Regions from separate parts of the Streptomyces sp. NBC_01485 genome, predicted to be linked through region 1. Evidence: riboswitches for the same ligand, from Rfam matches in the RefSeq annotation. Region 1 holds a riboswitch; each other region holds the start of a gene.

Evidence for each region. A riboswitch is a leader RNA that binds a small molecule or an ion and turns the genes downstream of it on or off. The one in region 1 is predicted to bind cyclic di-AMP.
Region 2: linked by a shared signal. The riboswitch ahead of OG352_RS25790 (transglycosylase SLT domain-containing protein) and the one ahead of OG352_RS17515 (transglycosylase family protein) in region 1 are both predicted to bind cyclic di-AMP.
Region 3: linked by a shared signal. The riboswitch ahead of OG352_RS20405 (M23 family metallopeptidase) and the one ahead of OG352_RS17515 (transglycosylase family protein) in region 1 are both predicted to bind cyclic di-AMP.
Region 4: linked by a shared signal. The riboswitch ahead of OG352_RS04720 (C40 family peptidase) and the one ahead of OG352_RS17515 (transglycosylase family protein) in region 1 are both predicted to bind cyclic di-AMP.

The regions. Positions count from the first base shown of each region.
Region 1 covers NZ_CP109435.1:3,822,884-3,828,483, reverse strand. Annotated here, with positions in the region: gene OG352_RS17525 (cytochrome P450 family protein) at 1-284, shown strand, start outside; gene OG352_RS17520 (transglycosylase family protein) at 501-1,649, shown strand; cyclic di-AMP (ydaO/yuaA leader) riboswitch at 1,858-2,028, shown strand; gene OG352_RS17515 (transglycosylase family protein) at 2,032-2,766, shown strand; gene eno (phosphopyruvate hydratase) at 3,188-4,468, shown strand; gene OG352_RS17505 (FtsB family cell division protein) at 4,587-5,063, shown strand; gene OG352_RS17500 (DUF501 domain-containing protein) at 5,123-5,600, shown strand, end outside.
Region 2 covers NZ_CP109435.1:5,691,619-5,697,218, reverse strand. Annotated here, with positions in the region: gene OG352_RS25800 (LolA family protein) at 1-1,118, opposite strand, end outside; gene OG352_RS25795 (polyprenyl synthetase family protein) at 1,468-2,478, opposite strand; cyclic di-AMP (ydaO/yuaA leader) riboswitch at 2,978-3,181, shown strand; gene OG352_RS25790 (transglycosylase SLT domain-containing protein) at 3,185-3,667, shown strand; gene OG352_RS25785 (HAD family hydrolase) at 3,677-4,579, opposite strand; gene OG352_RS25780 (GNAT family N-acetyltransferase) at 4,838-5,600, shown strand, end outside.
Region 3 covers NZ_CP109435.1:4,487,213-4,492,812, forward strand. Annotated here, with positions in the region: gene OG352_RS20395 (PrsW family intramembrane metalloprotease) at 1-483, shown strand, start outside; gene OG352_RS20400 (aldo/keto reductase) at 541-1,494, opposite strand; gene OG352_RS20405 (M23 family metallopeptidase) at 1,591-2,634, opposite strand; cyclic di-AMP (ydaO/yuaA leader) riboswitch at 2,644-2,810, opposite strand; tRNA gene OG352_RS20410 (tRNA-Met) at 3,092-3,165, opposite strand; gene OG352_RS20415 (dihydrofolate reductase family protein) at 3,260-4,525, opposite strand; gene OG352_RS20420 (MarR family winged helix-turn-helix transcriptional regulator) at 4,605-5,210, shown strand; gene OG352_RS20425 (GTP cyclohydrolase II) at 5,351-5,600, shown strand, end outside.
Region 4 covers NZ_CP109435.1:1,139,626-1,145,225, forward strand. Annotated here, with positions in the region: gene OG352_RS04710 (ATP-dependent Clp protease proteolytic subunit) at 48-686, shown strand; gene OG352_RS04715 (hypothetical protein) at 694-999, shown strand; cyclic di-AMP (ydaO/yuaA leader) riboswitch at 1,390-1,560, shown strand; gene OG352_RS04720 (C40 family peptidase) at 1,564-2,037, shown strand; gene OG352_RS04725 (ATP-binding protein) at 2,083-2,598, opposite strand; gene OG352_RS04730 (helix-turn-helix domain-containing protein) at 2,813-3,673, shown strand; gene OG352_RS04735 (DUF397 domain-containing protein) at 3,683-3,916, shown strand; gene OG352_RS04740 (8-amino-7-oxononanoate synthase) at 3,994-5,121, opposite strand; gene bioB (biotin synthase BioB) at 5,276-5,600, shown strand, end outside.

The sequences.
Region 1 (5,600 bases):
TGGCGGCCGCCGACCGCGACCCGGCCCGCTTCACGGACCCCGACGCGCTCGACCTCTCCCGCCGCGACAACCAGCACCTCGGCTACGGCCACGGCATCCACTACTGCCTGGGCGCCCCGCTGGCCCGCCTGGAGGGCCAGACCGCGCTGGCCACCCTCCTCACCCGGCTGCCCGACCTCCGACTGGCGGCGGACCCGGCCGACTTGAGGTGGCGCGGCGGGCTCATCATGCGCGGCCTGCGGACGTTGCCGGTCGAGTTCACTCCGGAGCAATCTGGTCCATAACGGGTGTGTATCTGATCGCACATCTGATCGCTTGTCAGCCGGGGTGTGACCATTCGGGGGATGGAAGGTGACCGGCCCTCAACTTTGTGATCTTCACGTGATCTGCGCGGCATTAACTTGTGACAAGTGATCGTGTGCCGATACGTTCACTCGTCAGCGCGACGCCTCGGTTCCACTGGTCGCGCCGGTCACCGCTGTCCAGAGAAAGGCCCTCGCATGCTCTCCGGGAACGGTCGTCACCGTCGCCCCCGTCAGGCCCCGGCCCTCCTCGTCGCGGCAGGAGTGACCGGCTCCGCCATCGCCATCCCGCTGCTCGCCGCCTCCGGCGCGAGCGCCGCCGACGGCACGGTGTGGGACAAGGTGGCGCAGTGCGAGACCGGCAGCTCGTGGAGCGCCAACAAGGGCGACGGCGAGTACGGCGGCCTGAGCCTCACCCAGAAGCAGTGGGAGACGTACGGCGGGCTCGACTACGCGGCGAGCCCCGACCTGGCCAGCCGCAACCAGCAGATCGCCGTGGCGCAGAAGCTGCTCGCCGCCGAGAACATCGGCGCCTGGGGCACCTGTGGGCTGACCTCCGGGCTCACCCAGCAGAACGGCGCGCTGAACGTGGACACCGGCGTGGCGGACAACTCGTCCGACTCGTCCATATCCTCCGGATTGTCCGACCTGTCCAAGGAGTCATCCGGCTCGTCAGGCTCCTCCGGATCATCCGACTCGTCCGACTCCTCGGGCTCCTCGAACTCTTCGGGTGGCGACGACGGTTCGACCGAATCCTCCGGATCATCCGACTCGTCCGGTGATTCATCGAGTTCGCCATCTAGGTCCCCTTCGTCCCCCTCATCTCCTTCGCCTTCCTCGCCCTCTTCCTCCGCCGGTGAGGGCGGCTCCGTCGGCAAGGGTGACGCGCAGGGTTCCGACAGCTCGCCCACAGTCACCCCAAATCGGGATGACTCGGACAAGGCGCTCCAGGATGTGGGCTCTTGGAGCCTTGTCGACACCAGCACCCTCGGCTCCGGCCGTCATCGTGGCGTCACCGCCGACGAGACCGCTGCCGAGGCCGCCGCCAAGGTCACGACCAAGCGCGCCACCGCCCCCACCGCCCCCGCCGCCCCCGCCGCCCCCACCGCCCCCACCGCCCCCGCCGCCCCCGCCGGCGGCGCGGACGGCACCGATGTCGCGGCCGCCTCCACCGGTCGGCATGCCGCGGCCACCTACGTCGTCCAGGCCGGCGACTCCCTCGTCTCCATCGCCGACTCCCTTGGCCTCGACGGCGGGTGGCGCGCCCTCTACGCCGAGAACCAGGACCTCATCGGCGCCGACCCGAGCGACATCGTCCCCGGTCAGACCCTCGACACAGGGGTTTAATAGGGCGCAAAGCCCAAGAAAAACAGCGGGAGTTCGCGTCACGCTTCGCGCCGAATGTCCGGTTTGGTGAAAGTGTGGGATGAGTCTCAGAAGCCCTGATCGTCTTTGGAATTCGGCCGATCGCGTGTCTACGGTCGAGGCCGCTCGGCAACCCGAGCCCCGGCCGTCGCAACGCCGAATCCTGCCAGCGGCGCCCCGGGAACAGTCGTCGCGTCAAGCGCCGTAGGCAGGAGCGGGGGACCCAAGGTAAGTGCCGCACCGGGCAGTTGACCGGAGTGGCTTGGGGTGAAGCCGTGCCTCGTGAAAGCGAGAGCGCGGCCGGGCAACTCAACCGGCCCGAACCCGACAGCTCACCTCGTAGGCGTCGGTGAGGGGATCCACCATGCTGTTTTCCGGTAAGGGCAAGCACCGCCGTCCGTCCAAAGCCACCCGCGTCGCCGCCATGGCCGGCGTGACCGGCGTCGCCATCGCCGCCCCGCTGATGGTGGCGGGCAACGCCTCCGCCGCCACCGCCTCCGAGTGGGACACCGTCGCCCAGTGCGAGTCCGGCGGCAACTGGTCCATCAACACCGGCAACGGCTACTACGGCGGCCTGCAGTTCTCCGCCTCCACCTGGGCCGCGTACGGCGGCACCGCCTACGCCTCCACCGCCGACCAGGCCGGCAAGTCCCAGCAGATAGCCATCGGCGAGAAGGTCCTCGCGGGCCAGGGCAAGGGCGCCTGGCCGGTCTGCGGCACCGGCCTGTCCGGCGCCGCCTACAGCGGCGGCAGCTCCTCCGACTCGTCCTCGTCGAGCAGCTCGAACGGCTCCAGCGGTTCCAGCAGCTCCGGCTCTTCGGAGAGCTCGGACAGCAGCGCCGGCACCCGTTCGACCGAGCAGCAGAGCGCCACCCGCTCGACCGACCGTCCGGCCGCCGCCAAGACGGTCACCACCCCGACCGGCCAGAAGGTCGAGAAGGGCGACGGCGAGTACAAGGTCGTCAAGGGCGACACCCTCAGCTCCATCGCCGAGAAGCACAAGGTCGAGGGCGGCTGGCAGAAGCTGTTCGAGCTGAACAAGGACATCGTCGACGACGCCGACCTCATCTTCCCGGGCCAGCAGCTCCACCTGAAGTGACAACCGGCTCCCAGAGAAGCCACAGCGCCCTCACAACCCAGGTCGGCACACTGAAGACCTCGTGAGGGTCACCCCCCGTCCCCACGGGGCCCCCGCTCCGGTGCGTGTTCCCCCGTACGCACCGGAGCGGGGTTTCTCTTTGCCCGCCCGGCATGCCGCCTGTTCCGAGATGCCGACTGTTCTGCATATCCCGATATGCCGATATCCCGATGTCGCCTGTTCGACATGTCCCGTCCGTCTTTCTCGGCCATCCCCTTTGTTCCGGACTGGAACAATAGGTAGGGTCAGTCCGTCCATAGGGCGGTCGGTCGGCTGCCGACGTCCCTCGGGCGGTTAGGCTCTAGTCGCAAGGCTCTGCAAGGGCTCATCACGGCCTGCGCGCCCCGCACTTCCAGCGTCACATCCGAAGAAGGAGATGCTCGTGCCGTCCATCGACGTCGTCGTAGCCCGGGAAATCCTCGACTCGCGAGGCAACCCCACCGTCGAGGTCGAGGTCGGCCTCGACGACGGCAGCACGGGTCGTGCCGCCGTTCCGTCCGGTGCCTCCACCGGCGCCTTCGAGGCCATCGAGCTGCGCGACGGTGACCCGAACCGCTACCTCGGCAAGGGTGTCGAGAAGGCCGTCCTCGCCGTCATCGAGCAGATCGGCCCGGAGCTCGTCGGCTACGACGCCACCGAGCAGCGCCTGATCGACCAGGCCATGTTCGACCTGGACGCCACCGACAACAAGGGCTCGCTCGGCGCCAACGCCATCCTCGGCGTCTCCCTCGCCGTCGCGCACGCCGCCTCCGAGGCCAGCGACCTGCCCCTCTTCCGCTACCTGGGCGGCCCGAACGCGCACCTGCTGCCCGTTCCGATGATGAACATCCTGAACGGCGGCTCGCACGCCGACTCCAACGTGGACATCCAGGAGTTCATGATCGCGCCGATCGGTGCGGAGTCCTTCTCCGAGGCGCTGCGCTGGGGCGCCGAGATCTACCACACCCTCAAGAAGGTGCTGAAGACCAAGGGCCTGTCCACCGGCCTCGGCGACGAGGGCGGCTTCGCCCCGAACCTGGAGTCCAACCGCGCCGCGCTCGACCTCATCATCGAGGCGATCAAGCAGGCCGGTTACGTCCCCGGTGAGCAGATCGGTCTCGCGCTCGACGTCGCCGCGTCCGAGTTCTACAAGGACGGCAAGTACGAGTTCGAGGGCAAGTCCCGCACGGCCGCCGAGATGACCGAGTACTACGAGGAGCTCGTCTCCGCGTACCCGCTCATCTCCATCGAGGACCCGCTGTACGAGGACGACTGGGACGGCTGGAAGACCATCACCGACAAGCTCGGCGACAAGGTCCAGATCGTCGGCGACGACCTCTTCGTCACCAACCCCGAGCGCCTCGCCCGCGGCATCGAGGAGGGCTCGGCCAACGCCCTGCTCGTCAAGGTCAACCAGATCGGCTCGCTGACCGAGACCCTGGACGCCGTCGAGATGGCCCAGCGCAACGGCTTCAAGTGCATGATGTCCCACCGCTCCGGCGAGACCGAGGACGTCACCATCGCCGACCTCGCCGTCGCGGTGAACTGCGGCCAGATCAAGACCGGCGCCCCGGCCCGCTCGGACCGCGTCGCCAAGTACAACCAGCTGCTGCGCATCGAGGAGATCCTCGACGACGCCGCCGTGTACGCCGGCCGCAGCGCCTTCCCCCGCTTCAAGGGCTGAGGGCCCGTACAGCAGCACCGCCGTATAGCCGCGTAGGCAGCGTCGTACGTACGTCCCCGTACTCGGTCCCGTACCGTGTGCGGGGACGTACGCACGTGGGAGACGGGAGGCGGAGGACATGGCCGTGAAGGACCGGGACCGGTTCTCCACCGCGACGAGGATCAAGCTGCTCGGGGAGCAGACCGCGGCCCGGGTCTACCGCTCCCAGACCAAACGCCAGGCCCGCCGCTCCCGCCTCACCGGCCGCGCCGCGCTGCTCGCCCTCGTCCTGTGCACGCTGATCGTGGCGCTGGCCTACCCCATGCGCCAGTACGTCTCCCAGCGCGCCGAGATCGCCGACCTGGAGCGCGAGAAGCAGCAGGCCAGCGAGCGCGTCGAGCAACTGCGCGACCTCAAGGCACGCTGGCAGGACGACGCGTACGCCGAGCAGCAGATCCGGCAGCGGCTGCACTACGTGCTGCCGGGGGAGACCGGTTACGTCGTGATCGACCCGGACGCGGCCAGACAGTCCCGCGCCGACCTCGGGGCGGCCGACCGCCCCTGGTACTCGAACGTCTGGGACGGCGTCGACAAGTCGGACGCCTCCGACCAGTGAAGACACCCGAGAACCAGCAGTGAACACACCAGTGAAACCGTGCACTTAGAGAGACAGGTATGGAAACGCCCCCGCCGACCACCCCGCGCACCGAGCCCACCGACGCGGACGTCGAGGCCTTCAAGCAGCAGCTCGGGCGCCCGCCGCGCGGCCTGCGCGCGATCGCGCACCGCTGCCCGTGCGGTCAGCCGGACGTCGTCGAGACGGCCCCTCGCCTGCCCGACGGCACGCCCTTCCCGACGCTGTACTACCTGACGTGCCCCAAGGCCAACTCGGCGATCGGCACGCTCGAGGCGAACGGCGTGATGAAGGAGATGACGGAACGGCTCCGGTCCGACCCGGAGCTGGCCGCCGCCTACCGTGCCGCGCACGAGGACTACCTCCGGCGCCGGGACGAGATCGAGGAGCTGAAGAACTTCCCCAGCGCGGGCGGCATGCCGGACCGGGTGAAGTGCCTGCACGTGCTGGTGGGCCACTCCCTGGCGGCCGGCCCGGGCGTGAACCCGCTCGGCGACGAGGCCCTGGCGATGCTCCCGG
Region 2 (5,600 bases), 1.9 Mb from region 1:
CCGGCCGCGGAGCCTGAGGGCACGCCCTCGCCGCCGGTGTCGAAGGTGGCGACGGAGGTCCAGCCCTCGCCGAGGACGTTCAGACCGTCGGCGCCGCCGAAGCCCTGCGCGAAGTCGTCGCCGGACGGGTCGGAGTGCTGCGGCGTCTTCTCCGTCGCACCCTCCTTGTCCCACTTGCCGCTTCCCGCGTCGCCCTTGTCGGCCGCGTCGCCCTCGGTGACCTTCGCGCCCTTGGGGGCGGTGAAGTCGAAGGTGGAGGCGGCGGGCTTGGCGAAGCTGACCTCGGTGAAGCCGACGTCCACGACGGCGGCGCCGCCGCTCGCGGGGGTCAGCGTGAACTTCAGCGGCAGGCCCGTCTTCGCGTCCACGGCCACGCTGATCGCGCCGACCGTGGAACCGGACTGCTTCGGCTTGACCAGCAGCTTGTAGGCGTCGCGGCCGGCGACATGGACGGTGCCGTCGACGGTCACGGAGGTCGTGTCGTCGACCGCCTTCAGGGCGTCCTCGGTGAGGTCCTTGGGCGTGGCCGGAACGGGGGTCTCCGTCTCGCCCTTCTTGGAGCTCTCGTCGACGGTGGAGTGATAGACCTCGTTGGAGGCGCTGTCGTACCCCCACACGTTCTTGCCGTTGTGGATGACGCTGTACTCGGCCGCGTTCTCCAGCAGCGAGAGCTTCTGCTTGTCGGGGCCGTCGGCGGCGACGCGCAGGGTGTGCGTGCCGGAGGCGAGTTCGGTGAGCTTGGCGGACGGGTCGGCGGACGAACCGTCACCGCCCTGCTGTGCGGCGCCGGAAAGGAGACCGCTCTCCAGCCCGCCGAGGTCGGGCAGCCCGAGATCGGTGGTGATCTTCACCGTGCCGGACAACTGCTGTACGTCCGAAGCGGCGATCTTGTCGAGGAGTTGCTGCGCGGTGATCTTCGGCAGGTCGGGGTCGCCGGAGTCGGCGAGCGCGGGGACCAGCCCGATCGTCGCCGCCGCGACACCGATCACGGTGACCGGGACGACGTACCGCACGGCCTTGCGCCGCCCGGCGCGCAGATCCTTGGCCTCCCCGCCGTCGAACGTCCCGCCGTTCGGCTCCCCGCCGGTCATGGTGTCGTCGGTTGCCTTCGGTGCCATGTGTGCCTTACCTCCGTCGTCGGCGGCGGCCGGTCATACCGCTGAACGTCCCACCCCAAGCCGCCATTCTCACCCGAATCGGTGAGGAGTGATGTTTTCCGTGGTTCCCATCTGACCAAATCGCACACGGAAAAGCGTCAGACCGGGGAGCCAACTCCGTGTACGCCTGGGGTATGACACGAAGGCGGTGAGGCGGCATCCAACCCGTAGGGGTACCGACGAACGGGGGTTCCGACAAGCGGAGGTTCCGACGAGCGGGGGTTCGAACCCGTAGGGGTTTCCGGGTGGAGGGCGTTCCGGGGTGGAGGACGTTCCGGAGAAGGCGGTGGACGTTCCGGAGCGGAGGGGGTCAGCCGGCTCGGTGGACCACCGCGTCGCAGAGTTCCAGCAGCGCCGCCTTCGCGTCGCACTCCCGCAGCGGCGCCAGCGCGGACCGCGCGTCCTTCGCGTACCGCACGGTGTCGCGGCGGGCCTGCTCCAGCGCCGGGTGGGCCCGGAGCGCCTCCAGGGCCTCGGCGAGCCGGTCGTCGTCACTGAGGTCGGAGTCCAGCAGCTCGCACAGCGCGATGTCCTCGGGCAACGACAACCGCGCCGCCCGCTCCCGCAGCCGCAGCACGGGCAGCGTGGGAACGCCCTCGCGAAGGTCCGTGCCGGGCGTCTTGCCCGACTCGTGCGAGTCGGACGCGATGTCCAGGACGTCGTCCGCGAGCTGGAAGGCGACGCCCAGCCGCTCGCCGTACTGCGTCAGCACGTCGACGACCGTCTCGTCGGCGCCCGACATCATCGCCCCGAACCGGCAGGCCACCGCCACCAGCGAGCCCGTCTTGCCGGCGAGCACGTCGAGGTAGTGCTCGACCGGGTCGCGCCCGTCCGTCGGCCCGGCCGTCTCCAGGATCTGCCCGGTGACCAGCCGCTCGAACGCCTCCGCCTGCACCCGCACCGCCTCCGGCCCGAGGTCGGCCAGGATGTGGGAGGCGCGCGCGAAGAGGAAGTCACCCGTGAGGACGGCGACCGAGTTCCCCCAGCGTGCGTTGGCGCTGGGCACCCCGCGGCGCACGGCTGCCTCGTCCATCACGTCGTCGTGGTACAGAGTGGCCAGGTGGGTGAGCTCGACGACCACGGCCGACGGCACGATGCCCGGCGCGTACGGGTCACCGAACTGCGCCGCGAGGGCCACGAGCAGGGGCCGGAACCGCTTCCCGCCCGCCCGCACGAGATGCTGGGCGGCCTCCGTGATGAACGGGACCTCACTCTTGGTGGCCTCGAGCAAGCCTTCCTCGACAGCCGCCAATCCGGCCTGGACATCGGCTTCCAGAGCCTGGTCCCGCACGCTCAGCCCGAACGGCCCGACGACGGTCACGAGGGGTCTCCTGTCTGCTGGTGTCCACTGGCGATTACGCGGTTTGTCGATAGGTCTCTGCCACCACTCAAGTCAGCGTATCCGGTCACGTTTCGATCACCGATAGCCCCCACGGTTACAGGCCCGGCGGTATCGGATCACGCCCGTTATGTTTCTGATCAGTACGTATGAACAGATATTTATAGAGTTACCCAGAAGTAATGATTTATGTCGGTTACCGACACACCCAGCCCCTCGACGTTCCTTTCGGTACGAGTTCGGATTAATGTCCGATTTGCCACTCTTGCGAACGTCGGTGAGTTGGCTCACTCGCCACGGCGACCCGGCTCCGGCCCGCAACCCCGCCGATCCCCCGCATCCCCCGCAACCCCAAGCAAGTTGGCGCTTTGCGCACACAAAGGATCAAGCACCCCATAGGCCACAGACAGAGGTCAATAGGGTTGATCTGTGAATTCGCCACTTGTTCCGGACATGTGCCGTCGCATACGTTCCCGACCTGTCGGGCGGAACGCCGAATCCTGCCGCCGCCCGTCACCCTCCGAGAGAACCGCACGGCAGGAGCGGGGGAACCAGGTAAGTCGCCAAACCGGATGCTTCAGACATACCGGTACGGCTCGGGGTGAAGTCGCGTCCGTCAGGACGCGGCCGGGCAGCTCCCGCCCGAACCCGACAGCTCACCTCGCAGGCGCCGGAGAGGAACTTCGTCATGTCCGCTGTCGCTCAGCCGCGCCGCAACCGGCGTACCCGTCTCGTCCGCACGCTCACCGCCGCCGCCGCCGGCGCGGCCGTGCTCGCCCTCCCGATCATCGGAGCGACCAGCGCCTCCGCGGCGACCCCGACCGTCGCCACCGCGACCAGCCTCGGCTACGCCAACAACCTCGACGGCTGGATCCGCGCGTCCCTCCAGGTCATGGCGCAGCACGGGATCCCGGGGTCGTACAACGGCATCTACCGCAACGTCATCCGCGAGTCCTCGGGCAACCCCAACGCCATCAACCTCTGGGACTCCAACGCGGCCGCGGGCATCCCGTCCAAGGGCCTGCTCCAGGTGATCGACCCGACCTTCAACGCCTACCACGTCTCCGGCACGTCGTGGAACTCGTACGACCCGGTCGCGAACATCACCGCGGCCTGCAACTACGCGGCCGCCCGGTACGGCTCGATCGACAACGTCTTCGGCGCGTACTGACAGTCCCCCTTACGGGGCGTTGAGGTCAGTCTCTAGGGGTCCACGGGTACTACGGGTCCTAGAGGGTCCAACGGGGTCCTGCGGAAACAGTCTTTCGAGGACGACGGCCACGCCGTCGTCCTCGTTCGACGTCGTCACCTCGTCGGCCACCGCCTTGAGTTCGGGGTGGGCGTTGGCCATCGCGACTCCGCGCGCGGCCCAGTCGAACATCGGGATGTCGTTGGGCATGTCCCCGAAGGCGATGGTGTCCTCGGCCCGCAGGCCCAGGTGTTCGGCCGCCAGCGCCAGGCCCGTCGCCTTGGTGATCCCGCAGGGCTGCAACTCGACCGTGCCGGGACCCGACATGGTCACCGTGGCGAGCGAGCCGACCGCCGAGCGGGCCGTCGCCGCCAACTCGTCGTCGGACAGGGTGGGATGGCGCAGCAGCACCTTGCTGATCGGCTCGCACCACAGGTCGTCGCGCCGCTCGACGCGCAGGGCGGGCAGGGTCGGGTGCGGCATCCGGTAGCCCGGCTCGATGAGCGTCAGCCCGTCGACGCCGTCCTGGTCGACGGCCGCGTACAGCTGCCCCACCTCCGCCTCGATCTTGCCGAGCGCGGTCTCCGCCAGTTCCCGGTCCAGGGTGACCGACCACAGCAGACGGTCCGCGCCGGCGTCGTACAACTGCGCGCCCTGTCCGCACACCGCGAGCCCCCTGCTGTGCAGGCGGTCGAGCAGCGGTCGTACCCGCGGGGCCGGCCGGCCCGTCACCACGAGGTGGCGTGCGCCCGCGTGCGCCACCCGCGCGAGCGCGTCGAGCGACCGGTCGGAGAAGGTGTCGTCGCCGCGGAGCAGCGTTCCGTCCAGGTCGGTGGCGATGAGGGAGTACGGGGAGTACCGGGTGCGTGCGGCATATGCGGTGGGTGCGGCCATGATCAGAGAATACGGATCCCGCAGCCCCCGGGTTCGACGCGCACCGAACGACGACCGGGTGCTGCCCGGTTCTGCCAACTCCCCTTTAAAAGAAACGGCTTTCTGACGCATCGCCGGGTAGCGGACGGTTAAAGGCCTCTGCACCGGTTGGCAACAACATGCCACGCTACCTACCGCCACGCCCTGATGGAGCGGTACCGTCCAGGTGTCCAGGGGGGACTTGATCGGGGGGTCAGGTTGAGCAGTGGGCGCATTCGTGTGCTGAGGCCGGAAGACCTCGGCGAGGGGGAGAGGGAGCGGTGGCGCGCGCTGCGTGCCGCGTCGACGCTTCCGCGAAACCCCTTCATGGAACCGGAGTTCACCGACGCCGTGGGGCTCGTGCGGCCCCGCGCGCGGGTGGCGGTGGTGTACGAGGGGCGTGAGCCGGTCGGCTTCCTGCCCCATGAGCGGGGCCGGCTCGGCCAGGGCCAGGCCCTCGCGTACGGCGTCTCGGACGCGCAGGGCGCGGTGCTGGCCCCGGGTCTCGGGCTGAACGCCGCCGAACTGATGCGGGCGTGCTCGCTGTCGAGCTTCGCCTTCGACAACCTGGAGGCGGAACAAGGGCTGTTCGTCCCGCACGCGGCCGAGGAGTACACCTCCTATGTCATCGACGTCGAAAAGGGTTACGAGACCTACGAGTCGGTACTGCGCGCCCAGTCGCCGAAGTTCCTGAAGACGACGCTCGCCAAGGAGCGCAAGCTCGGCCGTCAGGTCGGGGAGCTGCGGTTCGTGTTCGACGAACGCGACCCGGCCGCGCTGCGCACGCTCATGGCGTGGAAGTCCGGGCAGTACCGCAGGACCGGCCGCCGGGACCGGTTCGCCCAGGAGTGGATCACCCGGCTCGTGGCGGCGCTCGCCGAGACGCGCGCGCCGGAGTGCGCCGGCACACTGTCCGTCCTGTACGCCGGTGAGCAGCCGATCGCCGCGCACTTCGGACTGCGTTCGTCGACCGTCCTGGCCTGCTGGTTCCCGTCGTACGAAC
Region 3 (5,600 bases), 660 kb from region 1:
GCGGCCGCCGGCTGGCTCACCCCGGCCGAGCCGTTCGCGCTCGGCTCGATGCGGGCCCGGCGGCTGGCCCGCGTGTACGCAGGCCGGCACCTGGGCAAACCGGCGGCGCGGGCGGTCGCGCAGTACGAGGCGTACGCGACGTCCCTGGCGTTCCTGCGCCACCGCGGCCGACGCGGGCGGGCAGGCGCCGACTTCCTCGTCCGGGAACGGGAGTTGCTGAACGAGCTGTGGCGACGCAAGGACGTCGCCCGCCCCGCACTGGCCCACGCCGCCCGCATGACGGCCCCACCGGTCCGCGTGACCGCGCCGCCCTGGCCGGTGTACGGGGTGTACGGGTACAGCCAGGGGCAGGCGCAGATGCCGGGGCACGGTCAGGGGCAGGTGCCGGGTCAGGCGTACGGGTACGGCTACGGGTATCCCGCAGGACACGGCTACGGGTATCCCGCACAGCCGTACCCGGCCTCCAACCCCTACCAGTCGTAACCAGTCGTAGGAGAAGCCCTGGGGATCAGGCCTTAGGGGATCAGGAGCTGTCGGGGATCAGGCCGAGGCCTGGGTCAGCCTCGTGATCTCCGTCTCCGTCAGTTCCAGCTCCGCCACCGCCAGCAGCGCCGGCAGTTGCTCGACCGTCCGCGCGGACGCGATCGGCGCGGCCACCGTCGGCTGCGCGCCGAGCCACGCCAGAGCGACCGTGGCGACCTGGGCGTCGTGGGCCTGGGCGATCTCGTCGAGGGCGGTGAGGACGCGTATGCCCCGCTCGGAGTCGAGGTGCTTCGCGGCGCCCTCCGCCCGGGCGCTGTCCACCGTCGTACCGGGCCGGTACTTGCCGGTGAGGAAGCCGGAGGCGAGCGCGAAGTACGGGACGGCGGCGAGTCCGGCGCGGGAGGCGACGTCCTGGAGTGCGCCCTCGTAGGTGTCGCGGGAGACCAGGTTGTAGTGCGGCTGGAGGGCGACGTACCGGGCCAGGCCCTCGCGGTCGGAGAACTCCAGGGACTCCTGGAGGCGTTCGGGCGAGATGTTGGAGGCGGCGATGTGCCGCACCTTGCCCGCCTTCACCAGTTCGTCGAGCGCACCGATGATCTCGTCGACCGGGACCTCGGTCTTGTCGAAGTGCGTGTAGTAGAGGTCGATGTGGTCGGTGTCGAGACGGCGCAGGGAGGCGTCGGCGGCGGCCTTGATGTTGGCGGCGCTCAGGCCCTGGTACTCGGGGTGCTGGCTGACCTTGGTGGCGATGACGAGCTTGTCGCGGTTGCCGCGCGCCTTGGCCCACCTGCCGATGATGGTCTCGGACTCACCGCCGCTGTTGCCCGGCGCCCAGGCCGAGTAGGCGTCGGCGGTGTCGATGAAGTTGCCGCCGGCCGCCGCGTAGGCGTCCAGGACGGCGAAGGAGGCCGTCTCGTCGGCTGTCCAGCCGAAGACGTTGCCGCCGAGGGAGAGCGGGAAGACCTCGAGATCGGAGGAACCGAGCTTGCGAAGCGAAGACGAAGTAGTCATGCCATACGTCAACAACGGCTTCGGAGCGGCCCATTCCGCTGTTCGTACGAACAACGTGTGAACGGAGCCGCTCCCTAAGACGAGTGCGTCAGGGACTCAGGGGTTGAGGCCCACACTGCGCAGCCAGGCGCCCGGGTCGACGCCGTTGGAGCTGCCGTTCGGGTGGACCTCGAGGTGGAGGTGCGGCCCGGTCACGTTGCCCGTCGCGCCGACGCGGCCGATCACGTCACCGGTGCCGACCTGCTGGCCGACACTGACGCTGATCGAGGACTGGTGGCAGAACCAGATCTCGGTACCGTCGTCCAGCGTCAGGATGGTGCGGTAGCCGTAGGAACCGGCCCAGCCCGCCTCGGTGATGGTGCCGCTGTGGACGGCCTTGATGAGTGTGCCGGTGGGAGCGGCGAAGTCGAGGCCGGTGTGGTAGCCGGAGGACCACATGGAGCCGGACTGACCGAACGTCGAGGTGATGGTGTACGAGGAGGTCGGCAGCGTGTACTGCGTGGCGAGCTCGGCCAGGCGCGCGGTCTCGGCCTTCTCCTTGGCGGCCGCGGCGGCCTTCTCCTTGGCGGCGTCGGCCTTGGCCTTCGCCTCCTTCTCGGCCTTGGCGACGGCGTCGGCCTGAGCCTTGGCCGCGGCTGCCTCGGCGGCGGCCTTGGCCTTGGTCTCGATCTGGGTCTGCTGCGACTCGGCCTGCGCCATGATCCGGCTGCGCAGGGCCTCGCCGGCGTCGGCGGTGGCCTGGCTGCTGCTGGTGTCGTCGGTCGTCGTCTCGGAGCCAAAGCTCGCGAGGGCCGGTGCGGCGTCCTGGGCGGGCTCGTCGTCGGAGATGAGCGAGCCGACGTTCGGCAGGTCCGGCATGGAGATGGAGACCGGCGCCTTGCCGGTGTTGGCGCTGGCCATGCCGCCCGCGCTGACGGCGGCTATGACGCCGACGCCGAGGACGGTGGAGCTGCGGGCGAACCCGCCGCCGCGCTGCTTGGCGACGCGGTGCTTGCCGCGAACCGGGCGAATGGTCTCCGCGGTGGGGTTCCATTCCTCCCAGGGGCCCTCGTCGGTGCGGTGGGTGCCGTAGCCGAAGGTCTCGCCGGAAGGCTGACTGGGCACGAACGGGGCTTCTGGGGCAGGCCGGTTGGACGCCACGCGGGCGCACTCCTTTCCTTCCGTCGCCTACCGGGTTAGCTGACGGGTTCGGAGCGGGAAGGTCTCCTACGCGCGTATACCGGCCGTGGACTCAGCGAGTTCACGATGGCTTCCGCGAGATTCACCCCAAGGTGGTGGTTCCCCGGTTCCCTTGCGGGATTCGGCAGTGCGCACGGAGCCGGCTCTTGTGCCGGCTGGGACGACCGCGCTGCGTTATCGAACGTTAATAGACCTGGGGGCCGGTTTCCAAGCCGTTCTGCTTGATCAATAACATTTCCGGCCTGGACTTTCGGCCCAAGAACGGCGAAAAACGGGCGAGTTGACGACCAAGGTCAGCCGGAGCACAGTGAACGCACAGTAACCAACTGGGCACTTGCCGACGGACGGGACGGCAGACAGAGCTGCGGACATACACCGAGGGCCGGAACCCTTTCGGATTCCGGCCCTCGGCCTTCAGTAGCGGGGACAGGATTTGAACCTGCGACCTCTGGGTTATGAGCCCAGCGAGCTACCGAGCTGCTCCACCCCGCGTCGTTGTGACTCCAGTCTACGTCATTTCCGGGGCGCCAAACACCACGGTGCCCGCCACCCCCTCAGCCGCCCCCGCGGCCTCACTCCAGGCTCCTCATTCCAGGTGCCGGTTCGGAGCCTTCGCCCGTTCGGCGTAGTCCGCGAGTACGAGGACGTCGACACCCTGGGCCGACAGGAGCCCGGTGCCGTCCGCCTCCGTCACGAAGGTGTCCGGCTCACGCCAGGCGGTGACCACCCGGCGCACGCCCGCGTCGAGGATGAGACGGGCGCAGGGGGAGGGCCTGGAGGAACGGCGGGCGCAGGGTTCGAGGCTGCTGTAGACGGTGGCCGTGGACAGCCGGGGGTCGGCCGGGTCGAGCTTCGCGAGGGCCGCCTCCTCCGCGTGCACGACCGGGTCGCCGGCCTCGCGGGAGTGCCCGCGCGCCAGTTCCGTACCGTCGGCGGCCACGATCACCGCGCCGACGCTGAAGGCGGTCCGCGACGGAGGGCACTGGGCCGCGAGCTCGCAGGCGAGGGCAAGCCAGTGGCGGTCGGCCGCGACGGGGAGCGGTCCGGTGCCGGGGGCGGTGGGCTCGTAGCGGGTCAGGACGACGTCCTCGATACGCCGCGTCTCCACCAGGCGCAGGCGTCCACCCTGATACCGACCCCGATACCCGCCCTGACGGACACCCTGGGAATCACCCCGGGAATCGCCCTGATCGCCGCCCCGATCGCCGCCCTGATGGCGGGCCGGTCCGAAGAGGCGGGGCGCGTCCAGGTCGCCGACGAAGATCGGGGCGAGGACGAGCTGGAGTTCGTCGGCGAGGCCCTGCTGGAGCAGTTGGGTGTGGATGGTGCCGCCGCCCTCGACCATGAGCCGCCGCACACCGCGCACCTCATGCAGGTGTTCGAGGAGGCGGCGCCAGTCCAGTTCGGGGCCGAGCGGGACGACGTCCGCGGCGATCCCGAGCGCGCGGGCCCGCTCGGCGCCCGCCTCCGTCGTATAGACGACCTTCTCGCCGCCCGTGTGCCAGAAGTTCGCCGCGGGGTCGAGGTCGCCGGAGCCGCTGACGGTGACCTTGAGGGGGTACGCCGGCTGCCCTGCGGCGACCCGGGCGGCGCGGCGCTCCGGGGAGTTCACGAGGAGCCGGGGGTTGTCGGCGCGGATGGTGCCGGCTCCGATGAGGATGGCGTCGACGGAGGCCCTCACCTCGTCGACGCGGTCGAAGTCGGCCGGGCTGGAGAGGAGCAGGCGCTCGGGGGTGGTGTCGTCCAGGTAGCCGTCGAGGGAGACGGCGGCGGACAGCAGGACGTACGGGTAGGGGTACGGGTCGAGGTCGGGGTCGGGGTCGGGGTCGGGAGAGGCGTACGGGTGCGGCATCGGCGTGCTCCCCGGCGGAGTGGGAAAGGTGGGAGGCGGCGGTCTTGGTTCAAGTTTGAAACAAACCTACACTGGGTGCATGACGACTCGCTGGCTCACCCCCGAGGAGCAACGCGCCTGGCGCGCCTACGTCGCCGGGTACCTCCTCGTCGAGGACGCGATCGACCGGCAGCTCCAGCAAGAGGCCGGCATGCCTCACCTGTACTACTCCATCCTCGCCAACCTCTCCGAGACACCGGAGCGGCGGCTGCGGATGACCGATCTCGCGGAGCGGCTGAAGATCACCCGCAGCAGGCTGACGTATGCGGTGACCCGGCTGGAGAAGGACGGGCTGCTGCGGCGCGAGGACTGCCGCTGGGACAAGCGGGGGAGCATCGCGGTCCTGACGGACGAGGGCATGGCGGTCCTGGAGAACACGGCGCCCGGACATGTCGAGACCGTCCGCGCCTCCCTCTTCGACCGGCTCACCCCGGAACAGGTGGGACAACTGGAGGAGATCTTCACGCAGGTCGCGCGGGGGTTCCAGGGGGACGACAGCGGCGAGGTCGCGCCCGAGGACCTTCCGTGGCGCCGACGGTCGTCACCTTGCTCAGGGACTTCCAACACTGCTGGGACTTCCGGGATCTCCAACACTGCCGGGAGTTCCAACACTTCCGGGGCCTCCGGGGCTTCCGGGACCGCATGAGTCACACCACAATCCCATTGCTTCAAATTTAAAGCATGGGGTAGGGTCTCGTTTCGTCGGATCTGCTTCAAATCTGAAGCAGGAGCCCGAACCAGACACCGATCGCGTACCGCCGTTCACCACCGGACCCGGGAGCCCGCATGCCCGACACCCCCGCCGCCACCCAGCGCGCCCGCGTCCGGGTACCGCTGCGCTTCCACGACGGCTACTCCGTCGACGCCGAACTGGTCACCTTCCACGGCCTCGTCGACGGCCAGGAGCACGTCGCCGTCGTCCTCGGCGAACCGGCGGCCGGCGCCACCCCGCTGGTCCGGCTGCACTCCGAGTGCCTGACCGGTGACGCCTTCGGCTCCGCGCGATGCGACTGCGGGCCGCAACTGCGCGAGGCGG
Region 4 (5,600 bases), 2.7 Mb from region 1:
TTTTTACAGATGCGCCAGACGCAGCAGGCGCAGAAGGAGGGGCTCCCATGAACCGATCACCGTCCGCCCGCCATGTCCTGCCCGAGTTCACCGAACGCACGAGCTTCGGGCACCGGACGATGGATCCGTACTCGAAGCTGCTGGAGGAGCGGATCGTCTTTCTGGGGACGCCGGTCGACGACATCGCGGCGAACAACGTGATGGCCCAGTTCATGTACCTGGAGCACAAGGACCCGGACCGGGACATCGCGCTGTACATCAACTCCCCGGGCGGCTCGTTCAGCGCGATGACGGCCCTGTACGACACGATCCGGTACGTCACCTGCGACGTGGCGACGACCTGCCTGGGCCGGGCGGACTCGTCCGCCGCGGTGCTGCTGGCGGCGGGTGCGCCGGGCAAGCGGTTCGCGCTGCCGGGCGCGCGGATGACGATCCGCCAGCCGTCGCTGCCCGAGCCCGTCGAGGGGCAGGCCAGCGATCTCGTCATCGAGGCGGACGAGCTGTTGCGCACCCGGGCCACCCTGGAGGAGATGCTCGTACGGCACACCGGGCGCACTCCGGAGCAGGTGACCGCGGACATGGAGCGGGACAAAGTCCTCACCGCCCAGGAGGCCGTGGAGTACGGCCTGGTGGACGAGATCATCTCCAGCCGCAAGACCTCGGCCGGCGCGCCGGACGGGAGGTGAGCCGCCGATGGTGCCCGAACTGCCGCCGCTGCCCGCGCTGACCCGGGCCGAGGCCGAGCTGATCGACGGCTACCTCGACGTCGTCGACCTGCTGGGCCGGATCAACCCCGCCCACCACGGGGACACGTACCGCGGACTGCGCGCCGCCCAGGCGCTGGTGAGCAAGGCGACCGCGCTGCGCGACGCGCTGACGCTGATGCACCAGCGGGGCGAGAGCGAGCTGCACGCGCCGACGCTCGCGCGGGCGCTGCGCGTCCTCGACGGGGAGCGTCGCACGGCGCGCGTCACGGTCCCTCCGCTCTCCGACAGTTGACACGGCCCGCCTCCGGGCCGGACGGCCCGCGCCCCGCGCGTGTCGTGCGGCCCGGAGTTGAAACGGACCAGTCGAGGTACCCCCGTACGGCGTAGCGTGCGCTGCCTCCGCAGGCCGGTCGAGGTTGCGCAAAAGAGAACGATTCGGGCGGAATTATAGGCTCCGCCGCTGGTCCGGGGCCCTTTGGCGACCTTTGACGACCTTGACACCTGATCGGCCATCAGGGTGTCCACCCGAACGGGTGAGTGGTGAGTAACCCCACAAATCCCCGGTTCCATTGGGTTTTTCGGACATCGGTGAGTCAAGATCCCTGACTGACGACAAGCCCCCGCCACAAGAGGCGGGGCGGTCCGGGCGGACGCCGAGTCCTGCCGCCTCCCGGATGACCGGTCGACAGAAGTGCATCGGCAGGAGTGGAGGACCCAAGCACGACGGGTCGCCGGAACGGTCACGCCATGACCGGGCCGAGCAGCCCTTGGGGTGAAGCCGCGTCAGCGGCCGGGCAACTTCGCCAGCCCGAATCCGACAGGTCATCCTTCACAGGCGGCTGACGAAGGGTTGCGCATGACTGCGCTCAATCGTGTCCCGTCGCTCATGGTCCGGGCCGGTACGGCCTCGGCTTTCGCCATCGCCGCCGTGGGCGGCTCGGTCGTGGTCCCGGGGCTCGCCACCGACGCCGCGGCCGCCACACCGGCGACGAAGGCGCTCCAGATCGCGGCATCGAAGAAGGGTGCCCCGTACAAGTACGGAGCCACAGGGCCGAAGAGGTTCGACTGCTCAGGGCTCACGCTGTACTCGTACAAGAAGGCGGGCAAGAGCCTGCCTCGGACGGCGGCCCAGCAGTACAACAAGACGAAGCACATCTCGGCGTCCGGCCGTAAGGCGGGCGACCTGGTGTTCTTCCACTCGGGTTCGAACGTGTACCACGTCGGGATCTACGCGGGCAGCGGCAAGATCTGGCACTCGCCGAAGACCGGAGACGTGGTGAAGCTGCAGAAGATCTGGACCAAGAGCGTCTGGTACGGCCGGGTCCGCTAGGCCCGCCGAACCTCTCGCGGCGGTGCCGGCGTCCCTGACGCGCCGTCACCGCCCCGGGATCTCGCCCTCCGCGGGGGCCGCCGGGGCAGTCAGGGCTCCGGTCACCGGCTCCACGGTGGGGACCGACGTCGGAACCGCCGTCGGGACGGTCCACGGGAGTTCCACGGTGACCGTCTTGCCGCCCTCCCGGGTGGGCCGCACTCTCAGCTTGCCGCCGCACTCCGCGGTCAGCCAGCGAATGATCACCATGCCTCGGCCGTTGTCCTGCTGGACGGCGGCCGGCAGTCGTTGCGGGAAGCGCGGGTGGCTGTCGGTGACGCCGATGCGCAGATGCTCGTCACGCTCGAGGACGAGGCCCACCGTGAAGGTGGGCGACTGCCCGAAGGTGTGCTGTACGGCGTTGGTGGCGAGTTCCGAGACGATCAGCCGGACGGTGTCGGCCACCTCCGCGTCCGCCGGCAGACCCCATTCCCCGAGGGTGCCGGCCACGAAGCCGCGGGCCGTGGAGACCGAGGCGGGATCGCTCGGCAGAGTGACGGATGCTTCCAGGTGATCTGCCATGGCGACGTCGTCCCTTTCCCACGGGACCGAGGTCCGACACGGTGCGTGTGGTTCGAGTACGGTCCCGGACTGGCTGCTTCTTCGCCAGACTGCCATCACCGCACCGGTCACGGGTGGCGATCCACCAAGATATGCATATATCTGTCGCTCAATGCGGTGAACTCTGCGACGACAGAGCGTATTCGGACGGCCCGGGAGGAGTAAGGAGGAGTCCATGCAACACGGTCCCGCGGTACGCCGCCGAAAGCTGGGCGCCGAACTGCGCACGCTGCGCTCCCGGGCGGGCCTCACGAGCGGTGAGGCGGCCCGGCTGGTGGGCTGGCACCAGTCCAAGGTGAGCCGTATCGAGACCGGCACCAGTGGATCGAAACCGGCCGATGTGCGGTTACTCCTCGACGCCTACGGAGTGGCCGATCCGCATCTGCGGGAACTGATGCTGGCGCTGGCGGGCGCCGAGGGCAGCGGCGGCCGGGACCACTGGTGGCACGCCTACCGCGGGGTGCTGCCGCCCGCCTACCGGGACTTCATCAGCCTGGAGTCGCAGGCGAGCGCGATGCGCACCCTGGAGACGACCGTGGTCCCGGGCCTGTTGCAGACGCCCGAGTACGCGCGCGCGGTGACCAGGGCGGCCGTGGAGGGCATCGACGAGGCGCAGCTCGACACCCTGGTGGAGGTGCGGATGGCCCGCCAGGACGTGCTGCGCGGCCGGCCGCCGCTGGAGCTGTGCGCGGTGCTGGACGAGGCGGTGCTGCGGCGGGAGGTGGGCGGGCCCGAGGTGATGGCGCGGCAGCTCGGCCGGCTCGTGGAGGCCGCCCGGCTGCCCCAAGTGCGGCTCCAGGTGCTGCCGTTCGCCGCCGGGGCACATATCGGGATGACCGGCCCTTTCGTTATCTTCTCGTTTTCGCGCACTTCTGATCTGGACGTGGTTGTTCTAGACCACTTGATGAGTAGCCTCTATCTCGAACGGAAAGAAGACCTCCAGGCCTACACCGAGGCCTTCAACGCCCTTCGGGCGCAAGCCCTTTCGCCCGGGGACTCATCGGAATACATCGCCGCGCTGGCAGGCGGCGCATAAGGAGGCACCATGTCCGCAGCACCGCGGAACGTACCTTCCCGTACCGATCCCGACGCTCTCCCGCCGATGCGGTGGCTGCGCAGCAGCTACAGCACGGGAGCGAACAACTGCGTCGAGACCGCCCGGCCGGCCGCCGGCCCCTGGGCCGGTCTGCTCGCCGTACGCGACTCCAAGGACCCGGCCGGACCCGCCCTGCTCTTCTCCCCCGAGAGCTGGACGGGCTTCACGACCGCGTTCCACTGAGCACACCGCGCAACTGAGCACACCGCAGCAGTCGGCACGCAGTGCTCAGCGGCGACCCACGGCCGTGTCACGCCGACTCATGGTCGGGTCTCGTCGATCACCCGTACAGCGCGTTCCAGCTCGGCCCCGGAGAGGTCCGCGCGGGCGGTCAGCCTGAGGCGTGAGATGCCGTCGGGCACGGAGGGAGGACGGAAGCAGCCCACGGCCAGGCCTGCCGACCGGCAGTCCGCCGCCCACCGCACGGCCGTCTCCGGGGACGGCGCCCGCACGGAGACGACCGCGGCGTCCGGACGCACCGCTTCCAGACCCGCGGCCGTCAGCCGTGCGTACAGCTCGCCCGCCACCGCACGCGCGCGCGGCGCGCGCTGCGGCTCCGCGCGCAGCAGCCTGAGGGCGGCCAGCGCCGCGCCCGCCGCCGCCGGGGCCAGACCGGTGTCGAAGATGAACGTCCGCGCCGCGTTGACCAGGTGGTCGATCACGCGCGCGGGGCCCAGCACGGCGCCGCCCTGGCTGCCGAGCGACTTCGACAGCGTGACCGTGACGACGACGTCGTCGGCGCCCGCGAGACCCGCCGCGTACGGCGCGCCCTGTCCGCCGTCCCCGAGCACGCCGAGCCCGTGGGCGTCGTCGACGACCAGTCCGGCGCCGTACGCCCGGCAGGCGGCCGCGAGGGCGGCCAGCGGGGCGGCGTCGCCGTCGACCGAGAAGACCGTGTCGGAGACGGCCACGGCCGGGCCGTCGTGCGTGCCGAGCGCCTTGCGCACGGCGTCCGGGTCGGCGTGCCCGACGACCTGGGTGGTGCCGCGGGCCAGCCGGCAGCCGTCGATGAGCGAGGCGTGGTTGCCCGCGTCGGAGACGATCAGCGAGCCGTGCGGGGCGAGCGCGGTGACCGCGGCGAGGTTGGCCGCGTACCCGGAGGAGAAGACGAGGGCCGCCTCGAACCCGCAGCGCTCCGCGAGTTCCCGCTCCAGTTCGGCGTGCAGCTCGGTGGTGCCGGTGACGAGCCGGGAGCCGGTCGCGCCCCCGCCCCAGGTCCGGGCCGCCGCCGCGGCGCCCGCCACGACCTCGGGATGCCGGGCCAGGCCCAGGTAGTCGTTGCTCGCGAGGTCGAGGAGCGGCGAGTCGGCCGGGCGGGGCCGCAGCGTCCGTACGAGTCCGGCCCGGCGGCGCAGCTCCGCCTGCTCGTCGATCCAGCCGAACGCCATGGGTCCTCCGGGGCTTTTGGCTTTGTAGGTAGCGGACAGACACTAGCGGCCCGGCCCGCTACCCACGGTGTGGCAATACCCACACGTCGAAGCGGGTGTGTTGTGCGATCCCTACCTTGGCCCGAAGCGGGTGTGTAGGACAGGATCGGCTCTCATGGACCTGCTGAACACGCTGGTGGACAAGGGGCTTCGGCGCGAGCTGCCGACCCGCGAGGAAGCTCTGGCCGTCCTGGCCACCTCCGACGACGACGTGCTGGACGTGGTGGCCGCGGCCGGGAAGGTGCGCCGGCACTGGTTCGGGCGACGGGTGAAACTCAACTACCTCGTCAACCTCAAGTCGGGGCTGTGCCCCGAGGACTGCTCCTACTGCTCCCAGCGGCTCGGCTCCACCGCCGGGATCCTCAAGTACACCTGGCTCAAGCCCGACGAGGCCTCCCAGGCCGCCGCGGCGGGGCTCGCGGGCGGGGCCAAGCGGGTGT